DNA from 3 places in the Oceanobacillus sp. CAU 1775 genome. Region 2 is predicted to be linked to each of the others. Evidence: riboswitches for the same ligand, from Rfam matches in the RefSeq annotation. Region 2 holds a riboswitch; each other region holds the start of a gene.

Region 1 (4,233 bases), on a different contig from region 2:
CGATATATATTTTTATAAATCTACTAAGTTCAAAATTCACTAACTTAAAATAGTTCTTCATCCGCGGTAGACCTCCCTCATCACATCGACTACTGATTTCCCTTCCACCTCGCGCATTTCTTCTGTGTTAAATTCTTTAAAGACAATACCATCATCAATTAACACAACTTTATCGATGAGATGTTCAATATCATTTATTTCATGAGTTGTAATGATAACGCCACGGTCTTCAACTAAATGGCTTGTGAAAACATCTGCTATTTGCTCACGACTAAATATATCAATCCCAGAAAATGGTTCATCCATTAATAAATAATCTACATCTAATGCCAAGCCCAATAGTAAATTTGCTTTAGCGACATTTCCTTTAGATAAACTTGAGATTCTATCTTCCTTTTTCAACTTAAAAAAATGCAGGAGTTCTTCTGCTCTTTTGTCATTCCAACTCGTGTAATAGTCTTTCATAAAATCAATTGCTTCACTAATTTTCATTTGCGGTAACATCGTTATTGCATCAGGAATAAAAGTTATTTTTTCATATGATTCCTTTGATATTTTTTTACCATCTATTAAAATTTCACCACTAGTCATTGGTGTCAGGTTCATAATTCCATTTAGAATGGTTGTTTTACCAACTCCGTTTATACCGATTAGACAGGTTATTTCCCCACGTTCTGCAGTAAAAGAAACACCCTGAAGCACTTTTTTTCTGCCAAAACTTTTTGTGATATTTTTTACTTCGATCATTTCTGTGCTCCTTTCTCGCTTTCGTATTTTTCTTTGATTAATTCAATGATTTCGTCCACTGGCATATTAATTGGTTTAACCGCTGTTATAAAAGAATGGACAGCCTCTTCAATTAGTTGAGTGCGGAGATTATTTAACACCTTCTCATCCTTCGTGATTCTGCTCGGATTGTTGCCCTCAGTAATAATCAAATTTGCCTCCTCCATTTCCTTATATGCTCTTTGAGCGGTATTTGGATTAATTTTCAACAGACTTGCGAGTTCTCTTCTCGTGGGAATTTCCTCTCCAGCTGCATATTCTCCACTTATTATCTTCTCTTTAAAGTGTTGAACGACTTGAATATAAACGGGGTCTCTTTTATTAAAAGTAATTTTCATACGGTCCTCCTAACGCTCTAAAATAGCATTTCTTGTATTAAGCGTTTAATACATCAACTTTCTTGTATTATATGCTTAATACAAGAAAGAAGTCAATAAGTATTTAATCTATTTCTAAGCGAACTCTCAAAATATTTGATAAAGTATAGATATACATTCAGATAGCTATAATAATTGGAGGGAAGAATATTGGAAAAAGTAGATCGCGAATCAGGTATTATTTATGAATTCAATAAGACGAATCCACACACAAAAGTTGTTGAAGCTGGTACAACACTTGAAATCGAAACGTATGACTGTTTTGAAGACCAAATTCAATCGGAAGATACAGTGATTGATCGAATTGATTGGAATAAAATTAATCCTGCGACAGGGCCAATTTTCGTCGAAGGTGCTAAACCAGGTGATATTTTAAAAGTCAAAATCGAAAAGATTGATATTAGAAATCAAGGTGTAATGGCAGTCGTCCCTGAATTAGGAATTATGGGTCATGTGATCGATAAGATGGAAGCTAAAATCATGCAAATCAAAGACGATAAAGTAATTTTTAATGGCATTGAAGCTCCGATAAATAAAATGATTGGTGTCATTGGTGTCGCTCCAGAAGGTGAAGGCGTAAACTGCGGAACTCCTGGTGCACATGGTGGGAATATGGATACGAAATTAGTTGATGAAGGCGCAACACTGTACTTCCCCGTAGCAGTTGATGGTGCACTATTTGCTCTTGGAGATTTACATGCTGCGATGGGTGACGGTGAAGTAAGTGGTTCAGGAGTGGAAGTTGCGGGAAATGTTGTTGTTACTTTAGATGTTATTAAAGGTGAAAAAATTGAGCATCCGATGCTAGAGAACGATGAAGTTTTTACTCAAATTGCATCTGCTGAGGATTTAGAAACAGCGGCGAAACTCGCAGGAACATTAATGATTGAAAGACTTGTGGAGAAAACAGGAAAGCCGATAAGCGAGGTAACCATGCTAATGAGTATGCTTGCTCAATTAGAAGTTGGACAAGTTGTGAATCCTTGGAAGACGGCGAGACTTTCTGTACCGAAGTGGTTGTTGCGTGACTTGGGTGTTGAATTAATAGAAAATAAATAGTTTTTAAGTTTTCTAGTTGACAGTTAGCAAATAAGCAGATATAGTGATATTTAAATTTATTTTCCATAAAACTTAATAATAACGGAACTTATCAAGAGCGACCGAGGGATTAGGCCCAATGACGTCCGGCAACCTCCAGTATTATACTGGGAAGGTGCCAATTCCTACAGAATGATTCTAATTCTGAAAGATAAGCAAAATATTTTATTTCGCGATGTCTTTCAATTTGAATTGAAAGGCATTTTTTTATGGAAAATATAAAAAAACAAAAAGGGAGTCATACAAAATGAGAAAGAGCTTACTATTTTTAACATCAATTATATTTGTACTAATTTTAGCAGCATGTGGAAGTGGAGATGCAGCTGAGGAAAACTCGGCACTTAGCGAAGAGAAGTTAAAGATTGGTGTGACAGCTGGGCCACATGAAGAAGTATTCAATATTGTAAAAGAAAATGCAGCAAAAGATGGTCTAGAAATTGAACTTGTTGTATTTACAGATTATATTATTCCAAATACTACCCTAGCAGAAGGCGAACTTGATGCAAACAGCTATCAGCATAAGCCATTTATGGATCAATTTAACGCAGACCACGACACAAACCTAGCAGCGGCATTCCCAACAATCATGAGTTTAATTGGTGTTTATTCAGAAACTATCACAGATATTCAAGATACACCTGACGGGGCGAAAATTGGAATTCCTAATGACCCGACAAACGGAGCAAGAGGTCTGATTATCTTTGAAGAAGCTGGTCTAATTGAGTTAGACACTGATTCTAAAGAAACAGCAACACCTCTTGATATTTCGAAAAACGAGAAGAATTTAGAGTTTATTGAATTAGATGCAGCACAGATTCCAAAAATGTTAGATGAAGTTGACTTAGCAGTAATCAACGGTAACTTTGCAACATCTAATGGATTAAATCCAGCAGAAGATTCTATCTTTACAGAATCAACGAACTCACCCTACGTTAACCAATTGGTTATCCGTGAAGAGAACTTGAATGATCCAGTAATTGAAAAACTTAAAAAAGCATATTACTCCGATGAAGTGAAAGATTATATTAACGAGACTTATCCAGGGACATATGAGGCTAGTTGGTAAAAACAAAAGTGAAAGCGCCCGATTAGCGACGTACAAACTGGAGCTTTCTGTAATGAAATAAAGGAAACACGGTGAGGGACGAACCGATGTTGACTTATTGATTGGAAGAAAGCGAAGTTTGATAGTCGCTGGGCGCTGGAACTAGACGATAACAAAAGTGAAAGCGCCCGGTTAGCAGATTTGAAAGGAAGAGATGGAATGATTGTTTTAGAAAATATATCGAAATCGTTTAACACAAAGAATGGCGTTGTGGAGGCCGTAAAGAATGTAGATTTACAAGTGAAGCAAGGTGAAATTCATGGTGTCATTGGTTATAGTGGTGCCGGAAAAAGTACTTTGATTCGCTGTGTTAACCTTCTGGAGCGCCCTTCTGAAGGTAAAGTTTTTATAGACGGTGAAGATATGACATCTTTTCCTTTACCAAAACTGCGAGAAGCAAGACAGAATATCGGGATGATTTTCCAAGGTTTTAATCTATTAAAGACAGCAACAGTTTACGATAATATTGCGATTCCTTTAAAGTTACTTGGACTAAGCAAAAGTGAAGTTAAAGAGCGAGTTGTTAAGTATCTAGATATTGTTGGACTTGCCGACCGTCATCATTCCTACCCAGCTCAATTATCTGGCGGACAAAAACAGCGTGTTGCGATTGCTCGTGCATTAGCACAAGAGCCGACTGTTCTTTTAAGTGATGAAGCAACTAGCGCATTGGACCCGGAAACAACCGATTCTATTTTAGATTTACTTTTGAAAATCAATCAAGAATTCGGGATTACGATTTTACTAATCACACATGAAATGAATGTCATCCAAAAGATTTGTGACTATGTATATGTCATGGAGGACGGGAATGTCATTGAGCATGGTTCAACGATTGATCTGTTTACGAACCCACAACATGAAACA
Region 2 (4,233 bases):
GTGCATCTTCTTTTGTTCCTTTAACTTCAAAGGAAATCATTCCACCTGCATATTTCATTTGTTTCTTAGCAATCTCATAATCCGGGCTATTTGGATCATCAGGAAAATATATTTTGTCCACCTTAGGATGTTCTTTCAACTGTTCGTAAATCTTACTCGCATTCTCGCAATGGCGATCCATTCTAATCGGTAAAGTTTTCAAACCGCGAATAAGCAAAAATGCATCTAGTGGAGACATTATTCCACCGATATCTTTATGCGTTGTCATTGCGACTTCATCCATAAAGTCTTTTTTCCCAACAGCTAGACCTGCGATGACATCTCCATGACCACCAATATATTTAGTTGCACTATGAACAACGACATCACAACCTAAATCCAATGGGCGTTGTAAATATGGTGAGCAAAAAGTATTGTCAACAACTACTGGAATATCAAATTCTTTAGCTACTTTTGCAACAAGCTCTAAGTCAATTAGTTTCATTGTTGGGTTAATCGGTGTCTCCACATAAATAACTTTTGTTTCTGGTTTGATTCTAGCACGAATTTCTTCCTCTGAATCTAGCATGGAAAAGTCAGATGTAATATTATATTTATCCTTCATCATCATTAATAAGCCGTACGTGCAACCATATAATCCTGAAGAACAAAGAATATGATCATTGGCTTTCGTCATCGCAATTAAGATAGCGGAAATTGCTGCCATCCCTGAACCGAATGCTAACCCTCTTTCTCCATTTTCAAGAGCTGCAATTCGTTCTTCTAAAACTCGAACAGTAGGATTCCCAAGTCTTGAATAAATATAGCCATCTTCTTCTCCTGAAAAACGTTTTTCACCCTGCTCTGCTGAGTCGAAAACATATGTCGATGTTTGAAATAGTGGTACAGCTAAACTCCCTAGCATTTCTTTTGGTTCATAACCTTCATGAATGACAGCTGTTTCAAACTTTTGATATTTTTTTGTCATCTTCTTCTACCCCTTTACTAAAATACTTTTTAAATAGGATGACTAGTTTTCTCTCCCTATTTTATGGCTTGTTTCTATAACCTTCTTTCTTTAGCATACTGTAAATTCCAGTACAATGAAAGCGTTTTCTTCATTTGAAAGTATGATGCAATAGTTTGCATGGAGATAAATCTTTTTCGCTTTAATGAGTTAAAGAATTTGCGTTTTATAAATTTTACTTCTAGAATTAATCTATAGATAAGGAAAAGGGAGATGAAAAGTTGGAGTCTAGGGAGTTCAAATTGGGTAGCCTCTCGACGTTTAGTGCGTATTTGATTTGGGGCTTTTTAGTCATCTATTGGAAGTGGATTGATCATATTCCCGCTGCAGAAATTCTTGCGCATCGTTTAATCTGGTCTTTTGTTTTTATGTTAATTTTGCTTGTACTCTTAAGACAATTTTCCTCTTTTCTTAAAGAAACAAGAAACTTATTCCGAGAGCCTAAAAAATTGTTATTAATAACTGCTGCAACAATATTAATCACGATCAACTGGTATTTATTTATTTGGGCAGTTGCTAATGAACATGTCCTGCAAGCGAGTCTAGGCTATTACATAAATCCACTCGTAAGTATTTTATTAGGAATCGTTATTTTACGTGAATCTGTGACTTGGAAACAAGGAGTAGCATTCGTGCTAGCTGCGATTGGAGTACTTTATCTTACATTCCAAAGTGGTATTTTTCCTTGGATTTCTATCGTACTCGCGGTGAGTTTTGCTACTTATGGTTTGATTAAAAAGAAAACAAATCTTTCTGCCGTCCATAGTATTACAATTGAGACAATGATTATTGCTCCGGTAGCTATATTATATTTAGTATTTTTACCAGAACAATCTTTTCAGGTTACCACACCATTTGTTCAAGATAATTTATTATTAATTGGCGGTGGAATTGCAACAATGGTACCTTTAATTTTATTCTCAATGGGAGCTAAAGTTATTCCATTATCGATGGTTGGTATTTTACAATTTATAACGCCAACACTCATGTTAATTCTTGGCGTATTTGTTTATAATGAACCTTTTTCTAAGGATAATTTAATTGCATTTGCATTCATCTGGACAGCATTGTTTCTATACTTAAGTACGGTTTACTACCGGCCCGCGAAGCAAAACAAACGTTTGAGTGAACGTCAATAAAGAAAGTTAATGTACTGCACGCGAACCTATTCTAAGTAGGTTACTAGATCACTAATTTTTGATCAAAATAAAACTATTTAAATTATATGGTTGACATTAGATATCAACTCAGGCTATAATCATCTTTAAATTTAGAAAAGGCCGAACAATTTTTATTGATCAGTCTTTTATAACAATTACATCTCTTATCAAGAGCGGCGGAGGGAATAGGCCCTGTGAAGCCCGGCAACCTAAGAGCAGATATTTTGCTTTTGATGGTGCTAAATCCTACAGATCACAATCGATCTGGAAGATAAGAGGAGGAACAGTATACTTAAAACTATACGCCCTCTTCTTAGGAAGGGGGCTTTTTGTCGCCTTCCTCCAGATGAAATGAGCTTCAAGCAAGGAGTACATTTTTCACAGCCAGTTCTACTGCGCTAAAATCAAAGGAGGAATTATTTATGTCAAACTTTCATTTTCAAAAACCAGAAACACTAGCACTACATGCGGGGCAAGAACCAGATCCAACTACAGGAGCTAGAGCTTTACCAATCTATGATACAACGGCTTATGTTTTCAGAGATACAGAACATGCTCAAAATCTATTTGGTCTTGCCGAGTCAGGGAATATCTATACAAGAATTACAAATCCAACTGTTGCAGCATTTGAAGAAAGAATTGCTCAACTAGAAGATGGAGTTGCAGCAGTAGCAACATCATCAGGAATGGCTGCAATTACTTTTGCAATCTTTAATATCGCTGGAACTGGCGATGAAATTATCGCAGACAGCAATCTATATGGTGGTACGTATAATCTATTTGTCCATACACTTCCAAAGTACGGAATTACTGTGAAACTAGTTGATGGTACAAATCCTGAAAACTTCCGTGCTGCGATTACAGATAAAACAAAAGCAATTTTTGGAGAAACAATTACGAACCCTAGTCTATATGTTTTCGATATTGAAGCTGTAGCTGAGATTGCACACGAAAATGGATTACCTTTAATCATTGATAATACTTTTGCTACACCATTGAATACTAAACCTATTAGCTGGGGAGCAGATATTGTCGTTCACTCTGCAACAAAATGGATAAGTGGACATGGAACAACCGTTGGCGGAGTTGTAGTTGATGGTGGACGCTTCAACTGGGATAACCCACGTTTCCCAGAATTTACGACACCTGACGAAACTTATAACGGATTGAAATATGTTGACGTTGGTGCAGCAGCTTATGCGACAAAACTACGTGTACAGCTTTTACGTGATATTGGTGCTTCACTAAGTCCGAAAAGCGCATTTACATTTGTTCAAGGCCTTGAAACATTAGAGGTACGTCTTGAAAAACATTTATCGAATACAAAAGAAGTTGTTACTTATTTAGAAAACCATCCTGGAGTAGAGTGGGTTAACTATCCTGGTTCAGAAAACCATGCTTCCTACCAACTTTCACAGAAATATTTACAACGAGGTGGCGGATCAGTTGTCACGTTCGGTATCAAAGGTGGTCGTGAGGCTGGTAGAAAAGTAATCGATAATATTAAACTATGGTCACATGTAGCTAACGTCGGCGATGCGAAATCGTTAATTATCCACCCTGCTTCAACAACGCATCAACAACTAAGTGCTGAAGATTTGAAGAAGAGTGGAACAACGGAAGAACTTATTCGTCTTTCGATTGGACTTGAGTCAACAACAGATATTTTAGCTGACTTAGACCAAGCAATCGCAAAAGCTACTGGAGAAGCACCACAGCTTCAAGCGACGAAACAGGATGCCATCGAATGGTTACTACACTCACCATTTGACCGAAGCGAAGGCCTAAGACATAAAACAGTTGCAGTCTTTGCGGTTGATGAATCTACGAAGAAAAAACTTACAAACTATGGTTTTAAAGTAGTTAGTGTAGGAGAAAATGAAGATGTCTCCGAGCTTACAGCAATTGAAGATTCTCTTGATGCACTATTAGTTGGTAACGCTGAGCTTCCTGCTGAGACAATTGAACAGTTAATTAATAAACAGAGTAAGATTCTTTGGTTAGAAAACGAAGGTGCAGGTTCCGTATCTGAGCATGCAGAAGCTGCAGGGATTTTTGTTATCAAGA
Region 3 (4,233 bases), on a different contig from region 2:
GATGCTCCAATTACAAGCTCAACTCTTTCCTCTTCTTGTGCTTCACCATTTGTATTATCCTCTGTATCAGCACCTGTATCCGTTTCGTTATCACTGCTTCCACAAGCAGCTAACAGTAAAATAAATGACAATAAAATAAATCCTAAAATTCTTTTCATTTTTTTCTCTCCTTAAGTAATTTATATTTTATCTTTTATCTAACTTATTAGTGATATAATCCCCAATAAATTGAATAATAAAGACGATAACTAAAATAATGATCGTACATGCGAAGACTAAATCAAAATCTCTTCTCTGAAATCCATAGAAGTATGCGTAGTCTCCTAAGCCTCCCGCTCCGATTAATCCAGCCATTGCCGTATAACCAATAAGTGCGATTGTTGTTACGGTTATGCCAGAAACAAGGGCAGGCATCGATTCAGGAAGTAAAACTTTGAAAATAATCGTTCTTGTTTTTGCACCAATCGATTTTGCAGCCTCGATAACTCCTTTATCAACTTCTTTAAATGCAATTTCTACTAGCCTCGCATAGAAGGGAGCAGTACTTATAATTAGTGCTGGTAAAGCTGCGGTAGGACCTCTTAATGTCCCCAATAAGAAGTTTGTAAAAGGGAATAAAAGAATTATTAAAATAATAAAGGGAATCGAACGAAAGATATTAACAATTCCGCCAGTAGTGACATTAATTATTTTATTTTCCCAAATGCCACCCTTTGTTGTTAAAAATAAAAGTAAACCAAGAGCAATTCCAAATACTACCGTTCCTATTAAGGAAGCAAATGTCATATATAGTGTTTCGTTTGTTGCTGTAATAAGTTCATCAACTTTTAAATTTTCAAGCATTTTCTATAACCTCCAGCTCTACAGAGGTTTCTGCTTTAACAGAAGCAATTGCTTTAGAAACTTCTGCTTCATCACCAATCATTTGTACAAATAATGTTCCATAACTACCTGCTTGCGTATTCGTTATTTTACCCTGGAGAATATTTATATCGATCGCATATTGTTTTGCTAATCTACTTATTAAAGCTTGATTCGCTTGCTCTCCAATAAACTGAAGCTTCAACAATTTCCCACTTGGATTTGCACGAATAATACTATCTAAATCATTATCCTCTTCACTCATCCCCATAATCTGACCAACAAATTTCTTTGTCACATCTTGAGTAGGGTGTAAGAAAACATCTAATACGTTTCCAAGTTCAACGATTTCTCCGTTTTCCATTACAGCAACACGGTGACATATTTTACGAATCACTTGCATTTCATGAGTAATTAATATAATCGTTAATCCCAATCGTTTGTTGATATCAACTAGCAATTCTAAGATGGAATTCGTTGTCTCGGGATCTAGCGCAGATGTTGCTTCGTCACAAAGTAAGAGCTTCGGTTTATTCGCTAGTGCACGAGCTATCCCAACACGCTGCTTCTGCCCACCACTTAGTTGTGAAGGATAAGCACTTTCGCGACCAGTTAACCCAACTAGATCAATTAATTCCTGTACTCTTGTTTCTCTCTCCTGCTTATTCACCCCAGCTATTTCGAGAGGAAATGCAATGTTTTCAGCAACTGTTCGTGACCAGAGTAGGTTAAAGTGTTGAAAAATCATGCCGATATCTTGTCTTGCAACCCTTAGTTCATCGGGTTTTAGTGAAGTGATATCTTTTTCACTAATTTTAATACTACCAGTCGATGGCTCTTCTAAACGGTTGATCAAACGTACGAATGTACTTTTTCCTGCTCCACTATAGCCAATTACACCGAAGATTTCACCGTCTTTTATTTCAAGGTTCAAATCATCAACCGCGGTGATTTGCTTGTCTTTTGTGGAATATACTTTACTTAAACCTTTAATCGAAATCAATACCGTTTCTCCTCTCTAAAAAATATACTAAAAAACGCCTTCCTGTTAGAGAACAGAAAGGCGTAGGAAATTTAAATATACGCTACCGTTCCCTCATCTTTCAATAAATTGCAGGATTTGGCACCTTTCAATATAAAATTGAAGGTTGCCGCAGTTTCAAAGGGCCAGTCCCTCCACCGCTCATGATAAGAGATATTTAGTTATTAAATTGATTAGAAATAATAGTAGCATTACAATTCCTTATTGTCAACAAAGATTATACTTGACTGAATAATTCTGGTTTATATTTCAATAAATAACGATATATATTTCCAGTTGAATGCAAAGTATAGACCTTTTCTTTCACTTCATGATTTTCCATAATAAATAGACAAGGTACCTGTTCAACTTTATGTTCATGCATAAATTCCTCTTCGAAATTCGCATTCATTTCATAAAAAATCGTTTGTTTATGAATGGCTTCAATATTTTCAAGCATTGCTCGAGCAACACTACATGTACCACAAAATGGGGTATAAATAAATAAAATATAATTACCAGATTGTAACTCTTCCGTTGATATTTCCTGCATAAACTCACCCTAAATTAAAATTTATTAAATTAGATATAGTGTTCTCACTGTAAAGCGTTTTGCTAATAATAAAGAAGCAAGGACTTTATGTGGCGTAGTAGCTACCTCGCGATAATCACTATTTATATAAATATGTTCTGCGTGAGGCAACTCTCTAGCCAATTGCTTTCTAAGCTTATTACCTTGTTTATCCTCATCAACTAAAATATACACATCATTTTCGTCTAAAAGATAAGTCTCTAATAATTCATCAAAACGATGAAGACTGAGAGAACCATTCGTACAGATAATTGTTACATCTTCATCAAGGACCTCTTCGACTTTTCGCTTATCTGTTAAACCCTCAACAATAATTACCTTTTCAGGTTCATAATTCATCATCTCATTGCTCCCCTTATCTAAGCAAGCAGTTTGCTCGTTTGAGTTTATAAATAATAGAGACTTTTCCTTCATTCTTTTAGTATATGAAAGACAAAGGGCTAACCATACATGAAATTGTATTGTTAGCCTGCTTAAAATATTATTTAGTTAATGAAAATTAGTCCTCGTCGATAACCTCTTGATATTGTTCCGCAGTTAGAAGGTTGTCTAACTGGCTTTCGTCATCAAGTTCGACAACAATCATCCATGCTTCTTCGTATGGTGACTCATTTACTAATTCAGGGCTGTCGTCAAGCTCTTCGTTTACTTCAACCACTTTACCACTTACAGGAGCATATAATTCTGAAACAGTTTTAACTGACTCTACACTTCCGAATGATTCTTCTACATCAATCGTATCATCAACTTCAGGGAGTTCAACAAACACAATATCTCCTAATTCATCTTGTGCAAAATCTGTAATGCCGATACGTACTTTATTTCCCTCTTTTTTAATCCACTCATGTTCTTTTGAATAAAGTAATCCTTCTGGTAAACTCATATTCACTGCCACCCTTTCAATTATCTTATTATTTTAACTATACAATGGAATAGATATAAAGTAAAACAAGAGTTTACTCTTTATTTCCACGTCTCTTCGTAAATTTCTTCTTTAAAACCAACCGTTACTTTCATTCCGTTTGTTGCGATTGGGCGTTTAATTAACATTCCATCAGATGCAAGGATCTCGGCCATTTCTTCTAATGATGCATCTTTAATTTTATCTTTAATATTTAGTTCTCTGTATTTCTTACCGCTAGTATTAAAGAATTTCTTAGCTGGCAACTCACTTTTTTCAATAAGTTCGATAAGTTCCTCTTTCGTTGGAGTATCCTCAACAATATGAACCGCTTCATATGCAACATCATTATCTTCAAACCATTTTTTTGCTTTCTTGCATGTCCCACAATTTGGGTACCAATAAAAAGTAAGACTCATTATAAAATTACCCCTCATTTCGATTTCATTTTTCAAATATAGTTTATCATACAACGTTCGTTCATTACATTAAAAGCATTTTTAGGCATCGAAACTATGGTAGAACCCATTAAATGACTATTAGTATAGATCATCGTTTAAATTAAAATAACAGCGCATAGCCAAAAGCTACACGCTGTTATCTATATAAAAATTAAATTACATACGTTTCTTTATCGATGATCGCTTTCGCAATTTCACGTTTTTTCTCTACAACATTTGTTGGATTGTGACGTGTTAATTTGCGTAGGGAAGATAGCATCATACGAAGTGTATCTCCTTCTTCTACAGCAATTAAAATGTCTTTTGCGTCTGCTTCGATACGATTAAACGCTTCTTGTGCATATACTTGCGTATATAAAAGCTTTTGATTATTCTTTTCAGCGCCCGTTGCATTCAT

Evidence for each region. A riboswitch is a leader RNA that binds a small molecule or an ion and turns the genes downstream of it on or off. The one in region 2 is predicted to bind S-adenosylmethionine.
Region 1: another riboswitch for S-adenosylmethionine. It lies ahead of ACXYMZ_RS15355 (MetQ/NlpA family ABC transporter substrate-binding protein); the one in region 2 lies ahead of ACXYMZ_RS01560 (O-acetylhomoserine aminocarboxypropyltransferase/cysteine synthase family protein).
Region 3: another riboswitch for S-adenosylmethionine. It lies ahead of ACXYMZ_RS08175 (methionine ABC transporter ATP-binding protein); the one in region 2 lies ahead of ACXYMZ_RS01560 (O-acetylhomoserine aminocarboxypropyltransferase/cysteine synthase family protein).

The regions. Positions count from the first base shown of each region.
Region 1 covers NZ_JBTLRO010000012.1:5,962-10,194, forward strand. Annotated here, with positions in the region: gene ACXYMZ_RS15335 (hypothetical protein) at 1-61, opposite strand, end outside; gene ACXYMZ_RS15340 (ABC transporter ATP-binding protein) at 58-747, opposite strand; gene ACXYMZ_RS15345 (GntR family transcriptional regulator) at 744-1,124, opposite strand; gene ACXYMZ_RS15350 (acetamidase/formamidase family protein) at 1,314-2,222, shown strand; SAM riboswitch class I at 2,308-2,419, shown strand; gene ACXYMZ_RS15355 (MetQ/NlpA family ABC transporter substrate-binding protein) at 2,509-3,327, shown strand; gene ACXYMZ_RS15360 (methionine ABC transporter ATP-binding protein) at 3,526-4,233, shown strand, end outside.
Region 2 covers NZ_JBTLRO010000001.1:323,672-327,904, reverse strand. Annotated here, with positions in the region: gene megL (methionine gamma-lyase) at 1-967, opposite strand, end outside; gene rarD (EamA family transporter RarD) at 1,228-2,145, shown strand; SAM riboswitch class I at 2,328-2,444, shown strand; gene ACXYMZ_RS01560 (O-acetylhomoserine aminocarboxypropyltransferase/cysteine synthase family protein) at 2,589-4,233, shown strand, end outside.
Region 3 covers NZ_JBTLRO010000004.1:54,806-59,038, reverse strand. Annotated here, with positions in the region: gene ACXYMZ_RS08185 (MetQ/NlpA family ABC transporter substrate-binding protein) at 1-158, opposite strand, end outside; gene ACXYMZ_RS08180 (methionine ABC transporter permease) at 187-843, opposite strand; gene ACXYMZ_RS08175 (methionine ABC transporter ATP-binding protein) at 836-1,864, opposite strand; SAM riboswitch class I at 1,955-2,056, opposite strand; gene ACXYMZ_RS08170 (thioredoxin family protein) at 2,121-2,435, opposite strand; gene ACXYMZ_RS08165 (toprim domain-containing protein) at 2,460-2,816, opposite strand; gene gcvH (glycine cleavage system protein GcvH) at 2,974-3,357, opposite strand; gene ACXYMZ_RS08155 (arsenate reductase family protein) at 3,438-3,794, opposite strand; gene ACXYMZ_RS08150 (acyl-CoA dehydrogenase family protein) at 3,988-4,233, opposite strand, start outside.